2 regions of the Sporosarcina saromensis genome follow, and region 1 is predicted to be linked to the other one. Evidence: riboswitches for the same ligand, from Rfam matches in the RefSeq annotation. Region 1 holds a riboswitch; the other holds the start of a gene.
What was found. Region 1 has a riboswitch for lysine ahead of dapA (4-hydroxy-tetrahydrodipicolinate synthase). Riboswitches for the same ligand answer to the same signal wherever they lie in the genome.

Region 1 (11,162 bases):
ATGCCTCGGTATACAGTTGGAATCCAAGGGTCCTATTCGCTAGAACGTGCAGTATATCGATCATTGATGGAGACGCTTGCCATCGTTGAATATAATATGAATGCGAGTTGGACGCATGCAGAGACATTCCACTCGGTTTTGAATCAAACAGTTTTTGATAACCTTGATGACAATGTTCTTTTTTATGCTCGAAAGGGAAAGCCGGAAAATCTAGCCTTCCGAGAAAGTACATTACCAGCAAGCCAAAGGAGCGAAAATCTTAAAGACTTAGTAAAGAGCGTTCCATCCTTCAGTCAATATGCAGCATTTTTAAACATTACACCTTCTGACTTCTTAGGGTCTCAACAAGTAATTACCCGAGTTGTTATACCAGAATTACTTCCTTTGTGTACACCGAGTTTTCCACAAAAATATCATCCAAGATACAATGGCATCGGAGGCATTTTAAATGATCTGGTCCATCCTCTTCCATAGAATTGTTACCATTCTCATCTTTTTTCCAGGCATTTTTTATTTACTGTTTGATAAAACAAACATTGCACGAAAAGGGACAACCGACAAATTTGTATATGCGTTACTAAGTTCGATTTTTCTTAGTTTTTTATTTGTCCGGGATCTAAGTATTCTTCTATTTTTATTTTTGTGTATCGCGATTCCATCAGTGCAAGCAATCCTTGAACTGAAAAGCGCGAAGCACTTTTTCAAAGCCTGTAAAGAGAAGAAGTTCCTTTTGCAAACGCTGATCCTTATTCCGATATTAGAAGAGTATATTTTTCGTTTTGTGATGTATGAGTTGCTTACAGCTCACGAAATTCCGACCCTATTTTATATAACCTTTTCGTCTTTGGCATTCACATTTATTCATTACTTTCAGCTTAAAGCAAAAAGTTATTACAAATTAGTATTAGGAATTATGTTGGCAATCGTCTATGTATACACAGCGAATCTTTTTGTTGTTATTCTCATGCATGTACTCTTTAATGTACTCGTTTATTTGTTGAAATACACCAATCATTACAGAGGCTATCAGACGTAATCAGGATGCTCTGTATGAATGCAATACCATTATTCGCAGGCATTGTCAGTATTCCTATTAACCTTCACTACAATTGAAGCGTCATCAAGACTGTAGTGGAAATTTGGAATGTGGACAAGCCTGTTTTAAAGTGTATTTTTTTAAAAACGCAGTACTTCTCATATGGAATATACATAGCGGGGGAGTTAGATACATCTTTTATTCAGCATAAAGGTATTTGACTATTCCCTTATGAATGAAATTCACGTAGACTTATCTCCATATGCTTATGGAAAAGAAGGGTAATCAATGAAAAACGAAACGAATAAATATCAAGACCAATCTTTGTTTAGTATTACGTGGCCGCTTTTTATTGAGATATCTCTCCATATGAGCGTTGGGATTATCGCGACATTAATCCTAAGTGGTTATTCAGATAAGGCTGTTGCGGGTGTTGGGGTTGCCAATCAGATTGTTAACATCTTTATTCTTATTTTCAACGTAACTGTAATAGGAGCAATGATATTAATTGGGCAAAAGTTAGGTGGAAACCAATTAGACCGAGCTCGTCAGCTTGCACGTTCAGCAGTTGGAATAAACTTTTGGATTGGACTAACGATGACTGCAGTTGTTGTATTGTTTGGTGGGGTATTTTTAAAGTTTTACGGACTGAGTGGAGAGATATATGATTTTGCTCTCACGTTTCTAACCATCACAGGTTTTTCACTCATTCTTGAAGCAATTTCTCTTGCGTTAAGTGCAATATTACGTAGCTATGGTCATACAAAAGAAGCGATGTACATGACGGTAATTATGAATGTAATCAGTGCTACAGGATACTTCATTGCAATAAAAGGATTGTTTGGCCTTCCTGTCACAGGAGTAGTCGGTGTTTCGTATTCGATTATTGTTGCGAGGGTATTTCTAATTCTTGCACTTTTATACTTTGTCTATAAAATATTACATTTAAAGTTCTCGATAAAAGATTTTGTATCTCTTCAAAAATCCGATATGAAGGAAATCTTTCACATTGGGCTCCCTTCAGCTGGAGAAAATCTTTCTTACCAGCTTTCACAAATCGTAATTACGAGTTTCGTTGCAATGATTGGGGATGAAGCATTAGCAGCCCGAGTGTATATCCTTAATATCTCAATGCTTTGCTTCCTATTTACAATGGCGATTGCTCAAGGGACGCAACTATTGATTGCACGTTATATTGGGGCTAAGGATTATGATCGAACGTTGAAGCGTGGCATTAAGACGTTGAAAATTTCGATGGCTGTTTCATTGGCTGTATCGCTAGCGATAGCTCTTACTGGGGAACCAGTGCTGGCTGTATTTACATCAGAACCTAGTATTATTGCAATCGGACTTCCGGTATTATGGGCCATTGTATTTATTGAACCAGGTCGTGCGATGAACATTGTTTTAATGGGGTCTCTTAAATCTGTTGGCGATGTTCGTTTCCCGGTTATTATTGGAGTGATTTGCATGTGGGGCGTTGCAGTTGTATTCAGCTACCTATTTGGAATCGTCTTTGGGCTCGGGTTGCTTGGAATTTGGATTGCGCAAGGATTAGATGAATGGATTCGTGGAACCTTTGCATTAAGAAGATGGTTATCTAAGCCTTGGATGAAGAAAAAAGTAGAGAAGCAAGCAATAGCAAGTTAACGAGTACTTGATTTTGGGATAAATAATTTCGATCTGTTTCCTACTCAATGGCTGTCGTAGTCAAAGTTCATAATGAAGACCAGGCAATCCCAAATAGGAAAGCCTGGTCTTTTATCGTTTGCTTGAATTACAATTTAAACTGTCCAACCATTCGATTAAGTTCTTCTGCCAATTCGGCAAGGTGTTCTGAACTTCCTGCAACTTCTTCCATTGAACTGCTTGCTTGTTGGGAAGAGGCGGTTACTTGTTCTACACCTGCTGCTGATTCTTCGGATAGCGCAGCGATTTCTTCAATTGATTCGTTCATGTCCTGACAACTTACAGCCGTTTTTGCTAAGTTGGTTGAAACGACTTTAATGTTGTCGACCATTTCTATGAGTGCTTCGCTAATTTCGTTAAATGTTTTGCCAGTTGCTTCGATTTCAGTTGTGCCGTGTTCGACTTCTTTGTATCCAATCGTTAACGATTCGGCAACTGAGCTTGATTCGGTTTGAATATCCGTTACAATCTCTGTTATATCGCTGACGGATAGGGCTACTTGTTCGGCAAGCTTTCTTACCTCGTCTGCTACGACGGCAAACCCTTTGCCGTGTTCTCCAGCTCTAGCTGCTTCAATCGCTGCGTTAAGTGCTAAAAGGTTCGTTTGATCTGCAACATCTTTAATAACGGTGACGAGTTGTGAAATTCGTTTTGATTGATTGTCTAAGTCTTGTACTTTTGTGACGGCTTCTTTTACGATATGGTTGATTTTTACCATTTGCTCCGTAGAAGCATTCATGAGCTGACTTCCATTCGTCGTTAGCTGCAATACTTTTTCTGAGTTTGTTTGGATTTTTTCGCCGCTGTCGTTTGCTTCATCGACCATTTCAGTAAGTGATCCCATATTTCCCGCTAAATCACTTGCATTGTTCGCTTGAGTCTCAGAACCCGTTGCAAGTTCAACCATTGTAATTGCAACTTGTTCGGTGCCTGCTTTTACTTCGCCTGCAACTTGTGTTAACTCTTCACTTTGACTCGAAACTGCCTCAGACACTGTATTCATTTTTCGAATCATATCACGCATGCTGTCGTTCATATCGTTTGTAGCATCCACTAATTGACCAACTTCGTCTCGTGAATGGATGAGTAATCTTTCGTTGCTCAAATCACCTTCCGCTATCGATTTCATTCGTAGCATGACCAAACGTATCGGCTTTGCAATCGTGTTTGCTGTAAATAGGCCGATAATGATGCTAAGAACGATCGACAAAATGACGATGACCGTCGTGATCACGATGGTTGTTTTACCGCTTGAAATAATGGATTGCCCTTGTTGATTAATGCTCGCTTCTCCGTTTTGAGCTAATTCTAAATAGCTTGTTTGGAGCTCTTGTGCAATGATTAGCATTTGCCCCATATTTTCTTTTGCAGATTCTTTGTTTCCTCGTTTGTATTCCTCAAAAATATTTTGGGAGATGAAGTCTGCCCAATCATCTGTTTTGGTTGCTAAAGCAGAGAATTCTTCTGTATGGTTCAGCTCTTGTACAACCGCTGCATATTCCTTGCCGTTTTCGTTGTATTGATTGAATCGGTCAATGAACTTTTCTTCTCCGTCTATGAAGAAGGCTCTCGTTGCAGAAACTCTATCGGAAACGGAAGCTACTAATCGCTCATTAGCGATGAGCAACTGCACTTCCTTATCAATGATGTCTTGTGTTCGCTTATTGACGGTGTTGGCGGATAAAAGGCTATACACGCCTAAACCTAGGACGAGTACAACAACGATTGAAAATCCGAATAACACTTTGGCTTTAATACTTTTGAAACCTAGTCGTTTTTCATTTCCATAATCTTCTGTCTGCTACTATTTTCTAACAAATAAAATCATTATTAGTTCTAAAGTTCTGTAACGATTCACCTAACTAATATCGGTATCGTTTAGGACATGTTAAGTAATTTGTATATTTTATTTTGAAATGTTTTCTCATTTTCTTGCTAGATAGGTTTAGCAACAAAATGAGGTCGGATCAAAAGCAAAAATGATAGCGAAAGGTACATCAAAATATAGAAGGTGCACAATATTATTTAGAATTTTAGAGAACTTAATTGAGAATAGTTTTCAATTGATGTATAGTAAGTAGTGAGAATTGCTATCAATGAAAAGGGGAATCGATTATGCAAATTTATTGGACGAAAATAAATAAAATTATTGATGAAACACCTGAGGTGAAAACTTTTTTATTAGACTGCCCACAAGATTTCACATGGGAAGAAGGGGCTCATACCCATTTTGCGTTGAAAGGATTTAATGCAGAAGAAAAGCCAAACCGTAGTTTGATTCGACATATGTCGATATCGACTTTGCCTCATGAGCAGTCAATCGGCATTACAACGAGAATTCGTGAAAAGTGTTCGGAGTTTAAAACGATATTAAAGACAATCAACGTTGGGGATGAAGTGGCGATTTTTAAAACGAGCTCGAATGTACCGCTAAAGAGGGAAGGGAAAAAGGTATACTTATTGTCATCGGGTGTCGGTCTAGCAACATTTAGACCACTCGTGCTCGACTATTTTAAGCGTGCGGATGATGTAAGTGGCGTGCACTCTTTAAATATAGATTCCTCAACAGACTATTTGTTTACCGATATTTTCACATCGGCTGCTGACAAAGAATTCACTGCAATGTTTGTGAATAATCGTAAAGACTACTATGAAGAAGTGAAAAAACTAGCAGCAGACAAAGAAGGGATTTTCTATGTCGTCGGTAGCGATGAGTTCCTTTTACAAAATATTGAGTTGTTGCGTCATGAAGGCATCCCAGATGAGCAAATGATGTTGGACAAACATGAGTGGCAACTGACGGAGTTCTTTTCTTTAGTGCAGACAAATTAAGAAGCGTGAATGCTTCTATACACACGTAAAAAATTAAGTAGTACTTTACATTGAAATTAATAGACCGATGCACGATCCCCTCGTTAACGAGCTCGAGGGGCTATTTATGTTGAAGAAATTACTTGAAATTATGTATAGAAATCAGAGTGAAATCCTTTTAGTATAAATACAAAATACAAAGGCAAGCATGAACGAAGAGACTTTCTAGCCACATGTCGATAAATGAGGTGTTTTGGTGGAACATGCTTTTCAAATCGTGAAAATCTTAGGGAGGATTGTAACGATCCTGCCACTCGCATTGTTTGCTACGATCTATATGGGAAAACGTTCAATCGGTGAATTACCGGTATTTGATTTTTTAGTCATTCTAACGTTAGGAGCCGTTGTCGGAGCTGATATTGCTGATCCAAAGATTAATCATATTTATACGGCTGTCGCAATTGTTGCCATTGCATTGCTACAGAAGTTTACCGCTAAAGTGAAGATGAAACATCGTAGGATTGGCCGTATGTTGACATTTGAACCGACAATTGTCATCTACCAAGGGCAGTTTTTAGTGGAGAAAATGAAAAAAATACAGTTTCCAATTGATACAATCTTACAAATGCTAAGGGAGCAGCAAGTGTACAATGTGAAGGACGTGGAGCTAGCCATCATAGAGGCAAATGGGAGTTTGTCTGTGAAGTTAGTAGCAGAGAAAGAATCTGTACGAGTCGAACACGTTCATCCAAACACATACACAAGCAAGGGAATTGACGTACCAGTTATCATTGAAGGGAAGATTTACACGGAAGTTTTGTTAGCAAGAAACTTAAATGATGCATGGCTCTATAAAGAATTAGAGCAAAAAGAAATTCATGACGTAAATGGTGTATTTTATGCAGCTGTTAACAACTTGAACGAACTACATGTCAGTATGATAAAAACAGAGGAACCAAAAAACCTTCCACCTATTCTGCATTAATAGGGGAAGGTTTTTTGCGTACAACTTTCCTCGATTTTGAACGATACGTACCATTCGGTGATGGCATGCTAAAATACAAGCATATATATTGCTTGGAGAGGGGTTGGAGATTTGACTAGCTTGCAAATACACTCTCAGGTTGATACGACAGTTGAGATTGAGCAGAAATTGATTCGCCAAAGGAATGGGAAGTTGTTAGTGGATATTCAAGGAAAGTTGGAAATCCTGGTGAACGGCAAGTGTTTCTTTTTAGAACCAGCACTTGCATTGCTTGAATTTGGAGTGGCATTGTCAAAATGGGACAGGATGAACGATTTTTACTATTACACGATGGAACATGACGAAAGAGAAGGTCCGATTATTGCATTCCTTCATGATGATAGAGGGTGGCGATTGGACTCGATATGGAGAGAATTTGATTGTGAAGAGCGACTGCCGGACTACACAATTACAGAGGCTATCGATCATTTCTTAGCGAATGTAGATGGTGCATTCATGCGCTATTACGGCATAAATACACGCGATTTTATCTAAACAAAAGCCTGTGCGGGGAGTGTTACACATTTCCTGCACAGGCTTTTTACATGTTAGGAAGCTACAACTTCATGAATTGTTAAGACTTGTTGCAAAGTACGTAGCTGTTCATTTGTCAATGGAACCATTGGTAAACGCACGCCGCCTACAGGAACCCCGTTTATGTTCAATGCGGCTTTTACAGCAGTTGGATTTGGAGCTGAGAATAAGGCTTTCATGATTGGTAATAATTTGCGGTGTTCTCTTGCGGCAACATCGGTGTTGCCACATTTAAAGTTTTTAATCATCGTTTGCATTTCATTGCCAACAATATGAGAAGCAACAGAAACGACACCTGCTCCACCAATCGATAGGATGGGAATCGTCAATCCATCGTCACCACTATAAAGAGCAAAGTTCTTTGGAGTGCGTTCAATAATTTCAACCATTGCATCTAGATTGCCGCTTGCTTCTTTAATGGCAACGATATTCGGTATTTTTGCCAGACGAACGATCGTATCAACAGACATGTTGACGACGCTGCGGCCAGGGATATTGTAAAGCATTACGGGTAAAGATGTCGCTGCAGCAATTGCTTTAAAGTGTTGATAAAGTCCTTCTTGGCAAGGGTTATTGTAGTAAGGCGTGACGAGCATGACGGCATCTACACCTACATCCTCTGCAAGCAAAGTCAGTTCTATTGACTCTTTTGTGTTGAACGAACCTGTTCCCGCAATCACCGGTACTCTGCCATTTACAACGTCCACTGTAAACTTGAATAACAGCACTTTTTCTTTCTCTGATAATGTCGGGGATTCTCCTGTCGTTCCTGAAACGACTAATGCCTCTGTCCCATTTGCTAGCAGATGGTTAATTAAGTTCCTTGTCGCTGGGAAATCAATCTCTCCGTGTTCATTAAAAGGTGTCACCATAGCAGTTACAATTTGTCCGAAATTCATCTTTCTCCACATCCTATCATTTTTTAATAAAAAAGAGGGAGAAGGGCAGTTGTAAATGAACGCAAAAAGCAACAACGAGGGCTCGTTGTTGCAGTGAAATAATAAATTATTTCTTTTGCATAAGATAGCCCTCCATATAGTTTCCTATATGACAATTCTGTGTTTGTTCAACCCAGAACCAGCTTCGAGACTTATGAGCATCTCTCCACTTCGGCAAATTCCCCTTTCCACAATTTTCGTCGGATCTCATATTCCTCGAATTGTGTACTGATGGTCTTTGCGCCTCTATCCTTACTTCAAAACTTTCGAAATAAGTAAATTTTTAATTACTCCTACCATACCTCTTCTTAAAACAGAATGCAAGTGAAATATGTGAAAATTATTTTATTACGCAAGAATAAAAGATGTTAAACGGTAACAATTCCAACATTCGTCCATAACATAGTTACTAAAAGTATGCATGAAAAGGGGAGTATGATGAATTATCAAGTTAATTCACCAAAGCATCATCCAATGGTAGTGGCGTTCGCTCAAGGGGATGTGAATGGGGATCGTGTAATGGACCAAGTGTATTTGACGGGTACGAAAACGCCGGACAGTCCCTTTACACAAAATATTGTATTGCACATTCGAGACGGAAGAACAGGAATAATCGGCTCTATCCCATTACCGGAAAATACAGGTTACAATCCGACACTTTTCTTAGGTGATTTTACGGGAAATGGTGTGGATGAAATTCTGATCAGCATCGCAACCGGTGGGAGTGGCGGAATTATGAATGCTTACATTGTCTCTTATATTGGAAATCAAGCAAGGTTTATCTTTGACTCAAGTGTGTATAACAACCGGTACACATACAGCGTAAATTATTTGGATCAGTATAAAGTGGAACTCATTAGTGATGCAAATAACGAGAAATATTTAATCGACCTTTCTCTCAGGGATAAATCATATTTGAACGAAATTTATGCTGCAAACGGCAAATTAAAGCAACCAATTACTGGATTTGTAAATCCCTTAAGTGGCATATATCCTGTAGACTTCGATTTGAATGGTGTAGACGATCTCCTGATTTATCAAAAGATTGCCGGACGGTATAATGCAGATTCTTTAGGGTATTTCTTAAATACTTTAGTTTGGAAAAACAATCGTTTTGTTTTACAAAATCAGTATGTCGCTATATATGGCACGGAAATGTAATCGTTCGCTTTAATCCAATTAACATGGAAAAAGTAGTTAGGTGAAAATAGATTTACCTGACTTTCGAAATTACTAGAACTTTTATGCTACTCCAACTTTGGTTTTCCGTAAATTTCTTGTAGAAAAGCACGAATTGCTTTGTTACAATAAGAAAAAAATAATTGCTCTTTAATTCGGTCCAGAGAGGCTGATAAGGCTGCTGATATAGTTGAGTTCGCGTAACTCGGTTTTTTCATGCCCTTTTGTCCTCTGTGAGACGATAGGGTTTTTATTTTTGCTTTTTTTGTAAGTCCTCTTTTAATACAAGTCCTGTGAGGCTTAAAAGGAGAATGGAATCACATAAATTAGATCCATTCCTTTGGAAGTGAAAGAGTGTAAGCCATAAGAAAACTGGAGGAATGGTACATGGATTATCGTAAAAAGACCGTTGTCGCGTCTGTCGCAGGTTTAACATTGGAAGGAATGGATATTATGTTCATCTCTTTTGCCATGACAATGATTATTTCAGAGTTTAACATTGACCTGGCTACAGGGGGGATGATTTCATCCATTACAAATATCGGGATGTTAATCGGCGGAATTGTTTTTGGGATTTTAGCAGATAAATACGGACGTGTAAAAGTATTTACGTATACAGTGATATTATTTGCAATCGGTACGGCGTTAACAGGTTTGGCAACAAGTATTGAGCAAGTTTATTTGTTCAGATTCATAGCAGGGATCGGTGCAGGTGGGGAATATGGAATCGGTATGGCGCTTGTCGCTGAAGCGTGGCCGAAGAACAAACAAGGACGAGCTTCTTCTTATGTAAGTGTCGGCGCACAATACGGTGTCATTTTAGCCGCGTTGCTAAGTGCGATCATTCTTCCAACGCTAGGTTGGAGAGCATTATTTTTCGTCGGCATTTTACCAGTCATTTTTGCCTTCATTGTACGTAAGAATTTAGATGAATCACCTGAGTGGCTAGCAGCACAGAAAGTTAAAAAAGCAAACAAAGTTGTAGAAAAAGGAAAACTGGTCCAATTATTCGAAACACCTCGTGTGACATTCACGACGATTGCGTTAATGATTATGGCGACTGTTCAAATTGCAGGATACAACGGGTTGATGATTTGGCTGCCGTCTATGTTGCAACAATCACAAGGATTATCTGTTTCTAGCTCTGCGCTTTGGACAATTAGTACGGCAGCTGGGATGATCATTGGAATGCTGACATTTGGTCGATTCTTGGACCGCTTTGGTACGAAACGTGCTTTTGGTGCCTTTCTGATTGCATCGGCATGTGCAGTGTTTTTATACGCCTATGCAACGGGAAGTGCTGGGGTATTAATTGGGGGAGCAATTGTTGGTTTCTTCTCCAACGGGATGTTTGCAGGCTATGGTGCGCTAATCGGCAATCTGTACCCTGTTCAAATTAGAAGTACAGCGACGAATACGATTTTCAATTTTGGTCGGCAGTCGGTGGATTCTCACCCATCCTCGTCGGTTATCTTCTACAAAATTATGATATGAAAGTTGCAATGCTGTACTTGGCAGCATTGTATACACTCTCCTTCATTGTCATGCTGACATTGAAAAAGAGTGAATCTCAACATGTAACAGAAGCAGTATACAACTAACGAATTGCCATCCGATGACGTCTTGTAAATCGGATGGCTTTTTTTGATAGGTAAGTCTTTTCATGTGGTACTCTGTAAGTGAACATTCATGTGCTTACATGCGTTTTTGCTCAAAAAAGGGGGACTTGTTTTGAAAAGACTCGTCATATTGACTGTGGGAAAAACACATAGTGGAAAAACGACTTTTGCGCAAATGCTTGAGAAGGCTCTTGATCATTCGATTGTCATTGACCAAGATAACCATGCCGCATTCATCAATACGTATTACAAAACACTTCAACCGACAACGGGACCGAATACATTGAAGCATGCCATTTCTCAGCTCATGGTAGAGTATGCGAAAGAACATA
Region 2 (11,162 bases), 380 kb from region 1:
GCATTTCATTAATGATTTTCGGGAACACAACAAATGCCAATCCAACACCAGCTGAAGCCACTTCTGAGACCGGTTCTCCTGCTTGAGTTGCCATGAATCCTAGTGCTGCAAAGATTCCAATACCCGCTAATAATTCAAAACCTGAATTCGCAAATCCCGTAATGAACGCATTGTTTGTAATATCTGATTTTTTAGGTAAATAACTTGAGTACGTTATCATAATAGCAAATGCAATGGAAAGACTAAAGAATATATGACCGTAAGCTGCTACCCAAACGGTTGAATCAGCTAGTTTACTCAGATCCGGTTTAAAGAAAGCATCCAGTCCTAATGCTGCACCATCCAATGTAACAGCTCGGATAACGACCAAGAGGAACACGACAACCAATGTTGGAATAAAAATTCTGTTTGCTAATTCAATTCCCCGTTTAACACCCGCTAATAGAATAATAAATGCAATAGCCCACACAAGGAGTAATGGTAGAAACACCCCTGGTACAAGGCCACCGACATCACCTGGATTATCCGCTAAGTTGAGGACATCCCCGAAAAGGAAACCTCCAGTATCATCTCCCCATGTTAAATTAAAGGAGTAAATAGAGTATTTCATTGCCCAGGCAATAATTACAGCATAATATGTCGAAATGACAAATGAAACAAAGATGCCCCACCAACCAATCCACTCTGCCCCTTTCCCTTTCATACGGAAGAAAGATAATGGTGCAGATCCACGATACTTATGCCCAATCGTGAATTCCATGATTAAAATCGGGATACCTGCGGTTAATAATGCAAATAAATATGGTATGAAAAATGCCCCTCCACCGTTTTCATACGCAACGTATGGAAAACGCCAGATGTTTCCTAGCCCGACAGCAGATCCGACAGCTGCCATAATAAAACCAGCTCGTGTACCCCATTGCGAACGCTGTGCCATTTAAAGCTCCCCTTTCTAATAGAGTCTTGTAATACTTTGGTATTTTCTGATTATTATATAATCATAAACATAGTATATACGTCTTAGTTAACGTTGTCAAAATATTTTTTATTAAATAACTTCGACACCCGAAATGGTACCTTTCACTCACTACTCAATCGTTACTTTGTCGCGTTTTCGAAAGTTTCACTATTCTTCTATACTATTTCAAGGCTTCGAACTTTTTCATCATAATAGAATTTATGTGTGCTTTTCCTTGAATATTCATTCAGTTCAACGATTGAAGGAAATTGTTTTGCTTATCACCGGAAATGCTGATCCTATTAAATTGAGGTTGATGAGTTGGCTGAGACATTTTTATAGTCTGTGTCTTACTGATTTGTAGCGGGGATTTTCTTACTAGCGTGTCAATATTTCCGTTTATCGACGTCGGAGCTGGGGATTCTCTTGCTGGCGTGTCGATATATCCGTTTATCGACGCCGGAGCTGGGGATTCTTCTGCTAACGTGTCGATATATCCGTTTATCGACGCCGGATCCGGGGATTCTCTTGCTAACGTGTCGATATATCCGTTTATCGACGCCGGATCCGGGGATTCTACGGCTGGCCGTGTCTTTAAACCGTGTTTAATGACGAGAGACCTGTGTGACTTTCTAATAGCGAGTCAATATAGTTCGTTTTATGACACCGGAGCTTTAAAATTTCCTGCTAACGTGTCTTTAAACCATTGCTCATTACGCCAGAGAGACAAATTTCCATTCGGTGAGGCTTTGAAATGGATTGGATGTCTCAGTAGTCCCACTTTCCCCCGGAACATGGAACCAGATATAGATAGAAGTTCCATTAGAATTCAACAAAAATGGAACTGAACAAAGTCAGTTCCATTTTAGCTACTATTGTTATGTGTTTATTCAACGACTGTTGGTTGTTCTACTACTCTTTTATTGCGCGATGTCCAGAATGCGAACAAAGCGATAATGAGTAAGATGACGACGACGAGGCCAATCCATACGGAGCCCGTCACGCCTAAGATGAGGTAGCCGATTGTTGCGACGGTTGCTGCCATGAGTGCGTATGGTAGCTGCGTTGCAACATGATCAATATGATTGGATCCGGCTCCCGTCGAAGAAAGAATCGTCGTATCAGAAATAGGTGAACAGTGATCACCAAATACAGCGCCTGCAAGAACAGCAGATAATGCTGGAAGCAATAACTCTGGTGCTGCGTTTGTCATAATTGTCCCGGCGATTGGTAATAGAATCCCAAATGATCCCCATGATGTTCCTGTTGAAAACGCCATGAGACCTGCTAGGACGAACATGATAACTGGCAAGAAGTTTACCGGAATGTTCGATTGCTCAACAACACTCGATAAGAATGGACCTGTTTCTAAAATGCCGATTAAGTGTGTCAAGCCCCATGCTAACACTAAAATTAGGATTGCTGGCATCATCGCTTTGATTCCTGTCGTAAATGCTTTGCCGACCAATGTATAAGACGCCGTCTCATTCCGTCCCATTTGTGCAATGTAAAGAATTGCGGCTAATATTGTTCCAATTGTTCCACCTGTTACTAATGATAAAGGTACATCGGTGTTTTCGAAAATTGCCCAAATGCTTAGAGAGTCACTTGCACGGTAGCCAGTCCATACCATCATACCGAGCGTTGCGACAATTAATGTCACAATTGGAGCGATTAAATCTCTCACATGGCCGTATCCATGCTCAGGAAAATCTTCTTTTAATTGCCCCGGAATTTCTTTTTCCGGGTCGAATAATTCGCCCGTTTTCTGTGCACGTTCTTCGTGTTTCTTCATTTCAAAGAAGTCAATATTCGTCCAAGCAAAGAAGAAGACCATCGCTAATGTAGCGATAACATAGAAATTCATCGGTGCCATCATAAGAAAAGCTGAAAGTGGTGAATAATTTACAGCAGCCGTAGTGCCCAATATCAGCGCTAATTGGCCGATCAGAAATGCTCCCCAGCTAGATATTGGTGACACGACACAAATCGGTGCTGAAGTTGAATCGATGAAGTATGCTAATTTCGCTCTTGATATTTTGTGCTTGTCTGTGATCGGACGAGCAATTTGGCCAACAGCTAATGCGTTGAAATAGTCGTCCACAAAAATGAGGATACCAAGAATAATGGTCAACAGTTTTGCGCCTCTTCTTGTTTTAATTCGTCGGACTGCCCATTCAGCAAACGCTCTACTGCCACCTGACAAGCTGACAAACGCTGTAATAATGCCTAGGAATAAGATGAAGACCATGATGAAAATATTGTACGTATTAAGTGCTCCACCGTCCCAAAAAGATACTGTTAGAGCGGACCAAATGTTTTTCAATGTGTCTACTGGACCGAAGGATGCTACCAATAATGCGGCAGTTAAAATGCCCGATCCTAGCGATAATAAAACCCTTTTTGTTACTAATACCATCACAATCGCAATCAGTGGTGGTAAGATTGAAACCCATGTACCTATCATACTATTTTCCTCCTCAATTTCTTATTTATCATTGAAGAACAAGTAGGGGGAAATAAAAAGCCGATGCCCTTACACGTTTGTGTGCTAGGCATCGGCTTTTCTACATGTCGTTTGTTGGATAATCTTCGGTGACTTTATCTAACGTACGATCTGTAGCTCATCATGTAGTAAATATACATGACAGTGTCATCCCTGTTCGAAATGACCCCAATATGAACGGATCGGCAATCCTCATTCATATTTCGGCAAAACTTCCTTTCATAGACGGTCTTAGATGCCAATCTTGCGCCTATTACTCTTAAGTCATGCAGCCTCTACCTAATCGGTGTTCCTCTTGTTCTACAACAATAACAGGTTACACGTCAGATTACAAGTAGCTCTTACTCTTTTCCATTTACTCCCGGATAGGGTACTTCGACTTGCGGAGCACTGACATCCCCTTTGCTATAGATTTGAGGGATTGGGCTCTGAATTAAACCGATAGCAACTGGAATCTGTTGTTGCACCGTGCTTTTCGTTGTCGCTAAAGGGACGATAATTTGAACATTTACCGTTACGACGACATTCACAGTCACCATGGCATTATTAATTCCAAATTCTTCAATTTCATGTTTTATCGTCGTTTGAACATCGCCAATGACGTGAAAACGAATCGGGATTTTAGGTCCCAAGTTACCAATAAGGGGGATATTTGTCGCCTGCCCCATCGGTACGAAAAATACGACGCCTCCATATGATTCCATTTCTTCAGGATCGTATTCGATATCCTCACTTAGCGGCAACATTTCCAAGTCGCCTCTTTCAGCAAGCTCTAAATGCGCTTCAACAAGAGTTTGTATCTCTGCCATCGTCTTGCTAATGATTTCAGTGTTAAATGTATTTGTCACCATTCCAGGTGAGTCTGTCGGTACATTTTCAATAATTTCATTCACATCATACATATCTGTCGAGCGGGACTTAATCGCTTGTGTGATGACATAAGCGGCAATTTTCTCGGTTTGGACTTCTGCATACTGAATGTAGATGGGGGTTAGTTTTGAATTGACGATGTACAAAAACATGCCGATTGTTAGGAGTAATGCAGGAAAAAGAATCGGAAACCAACGACGCTTGCGCCTTGGTTCACGGTTATAGTGGCGGGGATATTGTCGTTGAAGACGCCTTGACCGCCTATGAAATTTTCGGGGTGATTGCCCATGAAATCTCAAAACCACTCCTCCTACATAATCTTATGCAGGATAAGAGTGGTTCATTCTAAAAGACTATTATTCATTTTCTTCAAGCAATCCAAGTGATTCCATCATTTCACGTTTGCCATACCAAGCCATAATATCGCGAATTAATTCAGGCATTACATACTCTTTTTCAACATCTTTCAGCATCGGAAAGAAGTAACCAAATGTGAACATATCGAGTGTGGCCAATCGGTATATATGGTCTGTTTGAACGATTTCACTGCCGACCAGCAAGTGTCCATCCCCGTTCATGGCTAATTGTTCAAAGATCATGTTGCCCATAAGTGTTCCGCGGAAACCGAGTCCTTTAATTTCCAACTGCGGCCATTGCTCGTTTTGTGCAGTGTGGTAAACACGCAGCAACTCTTCACCGCGCAATGTTACTACGCAAACGTTGATCGGATGGGGGAGTAACTCGTGTAGATGACGCTTTGTTACCCACCCTTGTTCAAGGCTTCTTAAAAATATGCCCGCATTAAACATCGCACAATCCGCATGTGTATAGGCAAGGAGCGCTTGACCAAAAAAAGTAGCTAACGAACTATTCGCAAACAACTGCTGTTTCAAAGGTGTTTCAATGAAGAATACTTTTTCATCCAATGCGATTTGACCAGCGTTTAGTAACCCGTTCACTTCGCGCACATCATCTTTTCCAGAAGCCAAATCTCCTACTGGGATAACAGTCGCTTGCTTATTCAGCAATCGGTTGCTTTTTGTATCCACTTCTAGCGTCACACGCCCGACGTATTGTCCAAATTTCCCGGTCGCTGCTAATAGCGAATGATGGACAAGTTCGCCATCAGGGAATAAATGATGCGTATGCGCTCCGAGGATGACGTCAATTTCAGGGCACATTTCGGCAAGTAATCGATCTTCATTCACACCTAAATGAGATAAGCAAATGAGGATATCCACTTCGTGACGAATTTTTTCGACGACTGCTTTCAGAGCGGCATGTGGTTCATGAATGTGCCAGCCTAGTTTTGAATAAAAATCCGTATACATCGCTGTCGCTCCGATAACGCCAACGCGAGTCCCCTCGACGGTGCTATAAATTTTATACAGCTTCATCCATTTTGGAATGGACCCGTCAGTTTCGACTAGATTACAAAGTATGACGTCAAAATCCGCACCTTCATAAAGTGTATTCAATGCATTTTTAGATAGCGTAATGCCTTCGTTATTGCCAATTGTCACCGCGTCATACCCTGCGCTGTTCAGCAACGCCACATTGCCTTTTCCGGCCGTTCCTTCTGTAAATGGATGGGAACGATCGACGTGATCGCCGATATCAAAACGGAAACTCGTTTCCGAAGCGTTTGCATGAATTGCTTGTTGTGTAAGAAGATAGCGGCTAATCTGTGGCCAGCTTTCGAAATGACTATGAAGATCATTTGTATGATATATGTGGATTTTTTCGACAAATTGTTCCATTGGTCATCCCCAAATCCCCTCATAGATTGATCGCAATCCGAACAACAATAACATGATGCGTAGCACGAGCACCAATGTATCCGAATCCATTTTTTTATTCAACATCGTACCGATTGTTCCGCCAATATAGGCACCTGGTATGACTGCTAACGCATACAACCATGGTACATGACCGAGGGAAATATGAGTGATTGAATTGACGATAGCAGATAGGAATACGATGAACATCGATGTACCGACAGCAACATGTGGAGGAAATAAGAATAACAAAATGAGTGCTGGGACAATCATCGTGCCGCCACCAATGCCGAATAATCCAGATGTAAAACCGATTGTAAATGTGAGAATGAGTGCAAACCATATCGGATAACCATACACATGTGACTCCCCGTGTTGGTCAACGAATGTCATTTGCTTGCCTCGATCGACAAACCAGTGGATGGGTTTTAAGTATTTCCTTGCTAGCAATAAAATAGATAGGACGAGTAGTAGAATTCCAAAATACAAATTAAAGGATGGTAAATCCAGTCCTTTATTCACAAAAGCGCCGATCATTGTCCCGGGAATAGAGCCTGCAAAAAAGATCCAGCCTGTCCGATAATCGATTGTTTTCACTTTTACGTGTGAGAGCGTTGAAGATAGACCATTGAAGATCATCATGATGACGGAAATGCCGACGACGCTTTGAGGGGTGATTCCTGGAATGAGTCCTAAATCAATACCGATTAATAATGTTAATGGGACAAGAATCGTTCCACCACCAAGGCCGACAATCGAACCCATAATGCCGGAAATCGCCCCAATCAATGCTAATAATATATATGCCACTTCTTATTCCTCCTCAAAGATGTCGAGCTGCTTAGGTGCGAGCGCTTGGAAGTCGATGCCCATCATTTTTTGAAGGCGTTTTGCATTTTCAGCTGCATGACCACCTGAGTTGTTATTGAAAATGACGTATACGTGCTCCGTTTCGCTTGTTACTTGTCGAATTGCTTGCTCGATTTCCATTAGTTCTGCATGTGAATAATCGTATAAATACCGCACTTCTCGCCACGCTTCATTGTTACCTGTGCGATTGCGCCAACCGTTTACGTTACGGCCATGAATGCGAAGGAGCACTTTATCTTTTCGTGTTGAAACAGCTACGAGAGGGACGCTCCCTTCTCCATCTTGAGGTTCGTCGCACACTGAATGGATGAAGTGATGTTCGCGTAAAAAGGTGAGGGTCTTTTCGCGCATGGCTTCTGTATACCACGACTGGTGGCGAAATTCGATGGCGACGTCATACCCTTCCAATTGGTGCCTGATGAAGCGGAGTTGCTCGACATTTTCGCGTTTGCAATCAAACCATGGTGGAAATTGCACGAGAATCATAGCCAGTTTAGCTGCTTCACGCAACGGCTCGATAGATCGTTTAAACTGGACGAACATTTCTTCAGGTGTTTCATAAGGTAATTCCCCGCGTTGATGCCCTGTCATCCCTTGGTATGCCTTCACGACAAACTGAAAGGTTTCAGGTGTTTCAGAAATCCATTTGCGGATATTGCGTTCGGGTTGGATTGCATAGAACGAAGCGTCTAGCTCAACGATTGGAAAGTGTGCACTATAATCTTGTAATTTTTCTTTTGCGCTGGAAGAAGGATGATAGACATCCGGATGGTCGCCCCACCCTGTCAATCCGATGTGAATCACGTCAATCCCCCGTTTCGTTTTTTTTGAATGAATAGTGTCATCATATCATAGGAGGAGTTGGTACTTCTGTTATTTTGCATTGGGCTGGGGATTCGCCGGGTTATGCGGCGTTTGGCGGAGTTATGCGGCGTTTCGGAGAAGTATGCCGCGTTTGGCGGAAGTATGCCGCGTTCGGCGGAGTTATGCGGCGTTTCGGAGAAGTATGCCGTGTTCGGCGGAGTTATGCGGCGTTCGGCAGAAGTATGCCGTGTTCGGCGGAGTTATGCCGCGTTTTGGCCCAAGTATCCCGCGTTGTTCATGAGAAGAAGCATGTTTGGGGTAGATGCAAGTTTAGGGCATGAGCATGTGCCGTTTGAATGAAATCTATCGGCTTTCGTGAAATATGTGGCATTTTCAAAGAAAGGTGTTTTACTACGAGTAAGTGGCTGGTTGGATATAGGTTCGCGGGTATGTTCATGACTTGGTGCAAACAGTCGCGCTAAATCGCTTTTGACCAATTAAGCACTTGCTCAAACATCTTAGCAGCCGTTTGGTGTTGCTCCTTGGTCCATCTAATAACCATTCATCTCCTGTTTGTGAACTTGCTTTTTCATCAAAAATCGAGTAGGAGGCTAATCATTATTGATTAGCCGACCTCTCACACCACTTACACCTTACGTACCATTTGAAATGCGGTTGTTCAACCTTTCTATTCTTTCTTTGACGATTCGTCCAAATACAAGTATCTATTGATTTTACATAACACCTATCTATTGCTCAACCATGACTACAACACTAAACCGTCAACTAAATCGATCACTTGAAAAGCGGATTGTAGTTCCTTTTCTAAACTAGACGACTGCCATTCTGATTCATTTCCTAAACAAGCACAGATGTAGGTCTGTTCATGTTTCGTGAATCTTTTTCTATAATGCACATGGCCATTAAGTATATAACGAATCGAAGGACGTGATACAATCCATTCAGCATAACGTTTACTTCCTAAAAATGCATTAAAATAATCAAACACCGGGTGCGGCGTAGGCACGATAAAGGCATCTGTTGCAACCATGTGAAGACATAAAATTACCTGTCGATCCCCGATTTGTTCAAAATCTGATTGGAGTTGAATTAAACTCTGTTCTACTACTTCTTCATCTGTCATGTTCCAGTCAATATAAAGATGATCTTTCCACGTTCTACCATTGTACTGTTTTTGTGAAAACTGTTCGTGCGTAGTGAATTGATTGCCAAACGAATAGTCGTACCATCCGCTATGCCCGATTATTGCCCATTCGTCATTTAACACATAAGGTCTATTTTGTAAGGAACGTGGATCCGCCTGAAGTCGGGCAGCAATTTGTTCAGTATTTTTCTCTTTGTCAGCGAGTGTCCAGAGATCATGATTTCCCGCAACAAAACGAATTGGACAGCGCAAGCGACTATCTAAATCACTGATAAATTTTAAAGTAAGTTGACTATCATTGCTAATATCTCCTGCGATTACTAAGCAATCTAGCTGCTGTTGTCCGGCAAGTTTAACGAGCTGTGCTAGATAGCTAGCGTATAACAGGTCCGAATTTTCACGTTGGTCAATATGTAAATCTGAGATTACACCTATTCTCATTGTATGTCTCCTTTCTGAATCGAGGAAGCAAAATGACAACGAACAGCATTCCCGTTAGCTAACCGGTCAAGCGTTGGCGATTTCTGTAAACAAGTTTCCTGCATGTATGGGCAACGTGTACTAAATTTGCAACCTAACGGTAAATCGATAGGACTTGGGATTTCACCTTCAAGCAATGTTAATGCTCCTTTTTGATCCACTTGTGGAATAGCAGAAAACAATGCTTTTGCATAAGGATGAACTGGTGTTTTTCCAACGTTATCTCGCTCTATAATCTCTACAATTTCGCCTAAATACATTACAGCTATACGATCACAAAAATATTGGATGACATTCAAATCATGAGAAATAAATAAGTACGTCAATTGATATTGCTTTTGAATTTTTTTCAGAACGTTTAATATTTGTGCTTGAACGGAAACATCCAGTGCAGATACGCCTTCGTCAATGACAATAAATGACGGATCCAAAACAAGTGCACTCGCTATCGCTACCCTCTGTCTTTGTCCACCGGATAGCTGATGAGGAAAACGTTGAAAAAAGCTTTCGTCAATGCCTACATCTTGTAACACGCGGCTTACTTTCGCGCGGCGTTGTTCTGCATTTCCTAGACGATGAATACGTAAAGGTTCTTCTACAATTGAAAATACTGTTTTACGAGGGTTCAGAGATGAGTATGGGTCTTGAAAGACGATTTGTACTTCCTTGCGCCACTGCTTCATTTCCTGCCGATTCATGGTCGCTATATCTCTTCCTTTATACGTAATAGATCCTCGGTCGGTTTTAGTAAACGCACGATTAGTTGACCTGTCGTTGACTTTCCACACCCCGATTCCCCGACTACACCAAAGGATTCACCTTCAACTAACGTTAAATGAATGCCATTTACTGCATGTACAACTTTCTTTTTCTCAAAAAAGGACTGCTGAGGAACATCAAATGTTTTGTGGACATTTTCGAGTTGAATCAACGGCATTTACACCATCCTCCTCATACATAAGATGACAACTAGCATAATGACCATGTTCTCCAGTAGTGAATGGGCGATCGACGATACATTGAGGCATACGCTCTCCACAACGGTCAACGAAAAGACAGCCATTCTTTCTATCTTGGAGAGGTGGGACTGTGCCAGGGATTGTATATAAAGGAGTCCCCCTTTTACTGTAAGTAGGAATCGCTTGTAATAATCCTTTTGTATACGGATGTTTGGGTTGACTGAAGACATCTTCTACAGTCCCTGTTTCAATAATTCTTCCTGCATACATAACGATGACACGGTCACAAATTTCTTTAATGACACCTAGATCATGAGAAATAAATACAAGTGAAGACTGGCGTTTTGTCATCACGGATTTAAACACATGTAAAATTTGTGCTTGAATCGTTACATCGAGAGCAGTTGTCGGTTCATCCGCAATGATTAAATCAGGTTCATTAATTAAAGCCATCGCAATGACTACCCGTTGACGCATGCCTCCAGATAATTCGTGTGGGTAGGAACGATACAACGTTTCCACTCGAGATAAACCGACTTCACGCATCACTGCATACGCCTTCTCTTGTCGTTCAATTTTAGAAAGATTCGTATGTTGTTTTAAGCTTTCAGTCATTTGCTTACCAATCGTCATCAGAGGATTGAGGGCGGTCATCGGTTCTTGAAAAATCATTGCCATTTCATTTCCACGAATTTGATGCCAATCTGTTTGCTCGTCTAACACTTTACCCTTCAATCGCATTGTACCTGCAGTACGTTCTGAGGTCCGATGG

Region 2: it holds a riboswitch for lysine, as region 1 does, so the genes downstream of both, ACVHUV_RS09185 (Na+/H+ antiporter NhaC family protein) here and dapA (4-hydroxy-tetrahydrodipicolinate synthase) in region 1, are expected to answer to the same signal.

The regions. Positions count from the first base shown of each region.
Region 1 covers NZ_CM142738.1:1,469,223-1,480,384, forward strand. The annotation lists gene ACVHUV_RS07220 (YcaO-like family protein) at 1-474, shown strand, start outside; gene ACVHUV_RS07225 (CPBP family intramembrane glutamic endopeptidase) at 449-1,036, shown strand; gene ACVHUV_RS07230 (MATE family efflux transporter) at 1,325-2,686, shown strand; gene ACVHUV_RS07235 (methyl-accepting chemotaxis protein) at 2,814-4,469, opposite strand; gene ACVHUV_RS07240 (dihydropteridine reductase) at 4,841-5,557, shown strand; gene ACVHUV_RS07245 (DUF421 domain-containing protein) at 5,793-6,521, shown strand; gene ACVHUV_RS07250 (DUF7878 domain-containing protein) at 6,633-7,055, shown strand; gene dapA (4-hydroxy-tetrahydrodipicolinate synthase) at 7,109-7,993, opposite strand; lysine riboswitch at 8,111-8,289, opposite strand; gene ACVHUV_RS07260 (YybI family spore inner coat protein) at 8,471-9,193, shown strand; partial or broken gene ACVHUV_RS07265 (MFS transporter) at 9,599-10,812, shown strand; gene ACVHUV_RS07270 (ATP-binding protein) at 10,943-11,162, shown strand, end outside.
Region 2 covers NZ_CM142738.1:1,852,303-1,863,464, reverse strand. The annotation lists gene ACVHUV_RS09190 (sodium-dependent transporter) at 1-937, opposite strand, end outside; gene ACVHUV_RS09185 (Na+/H+ antiporter NhaC family protein) at 1,845-3,425, opposite strand; lysine riboswitch at 3,571-3,750, opposite strand; gene yunB (sporulation protein YunB) at 3,806-4,633, opposite strand; gene ACVHUV_RS09175 (bifunctional metallophosphatase/5'-nucleotidase) at 4,691-6,094, opposite strand; gene ACVHUV_RS09170 (sulfite exporter TauE/SafE family protein) at 6,098-6,922, opposite strand; gene ACVHUV_RS09165 (DUF72 domain-containing protein) at 6,926-7,786, opposite strand; gene ACVHUV_RS09160 (putative phosphoesterase) at 8,553-9,392, opposite strand; gene ACVHUV_RS09155 (oligopeptide/dipeptide ABC transporter ATP-binding protein) at 9,389-9,691, opposite strand; partial or broken gene ACVHUV_RS09150 (ATP-binding cassette domain-containing protein) at 9,890-10,368, opposite strand; gene ACVHUV_RS09145 (ABC transporter ATP-binding protein) at 10,328-11,162, opposite strand, start outside.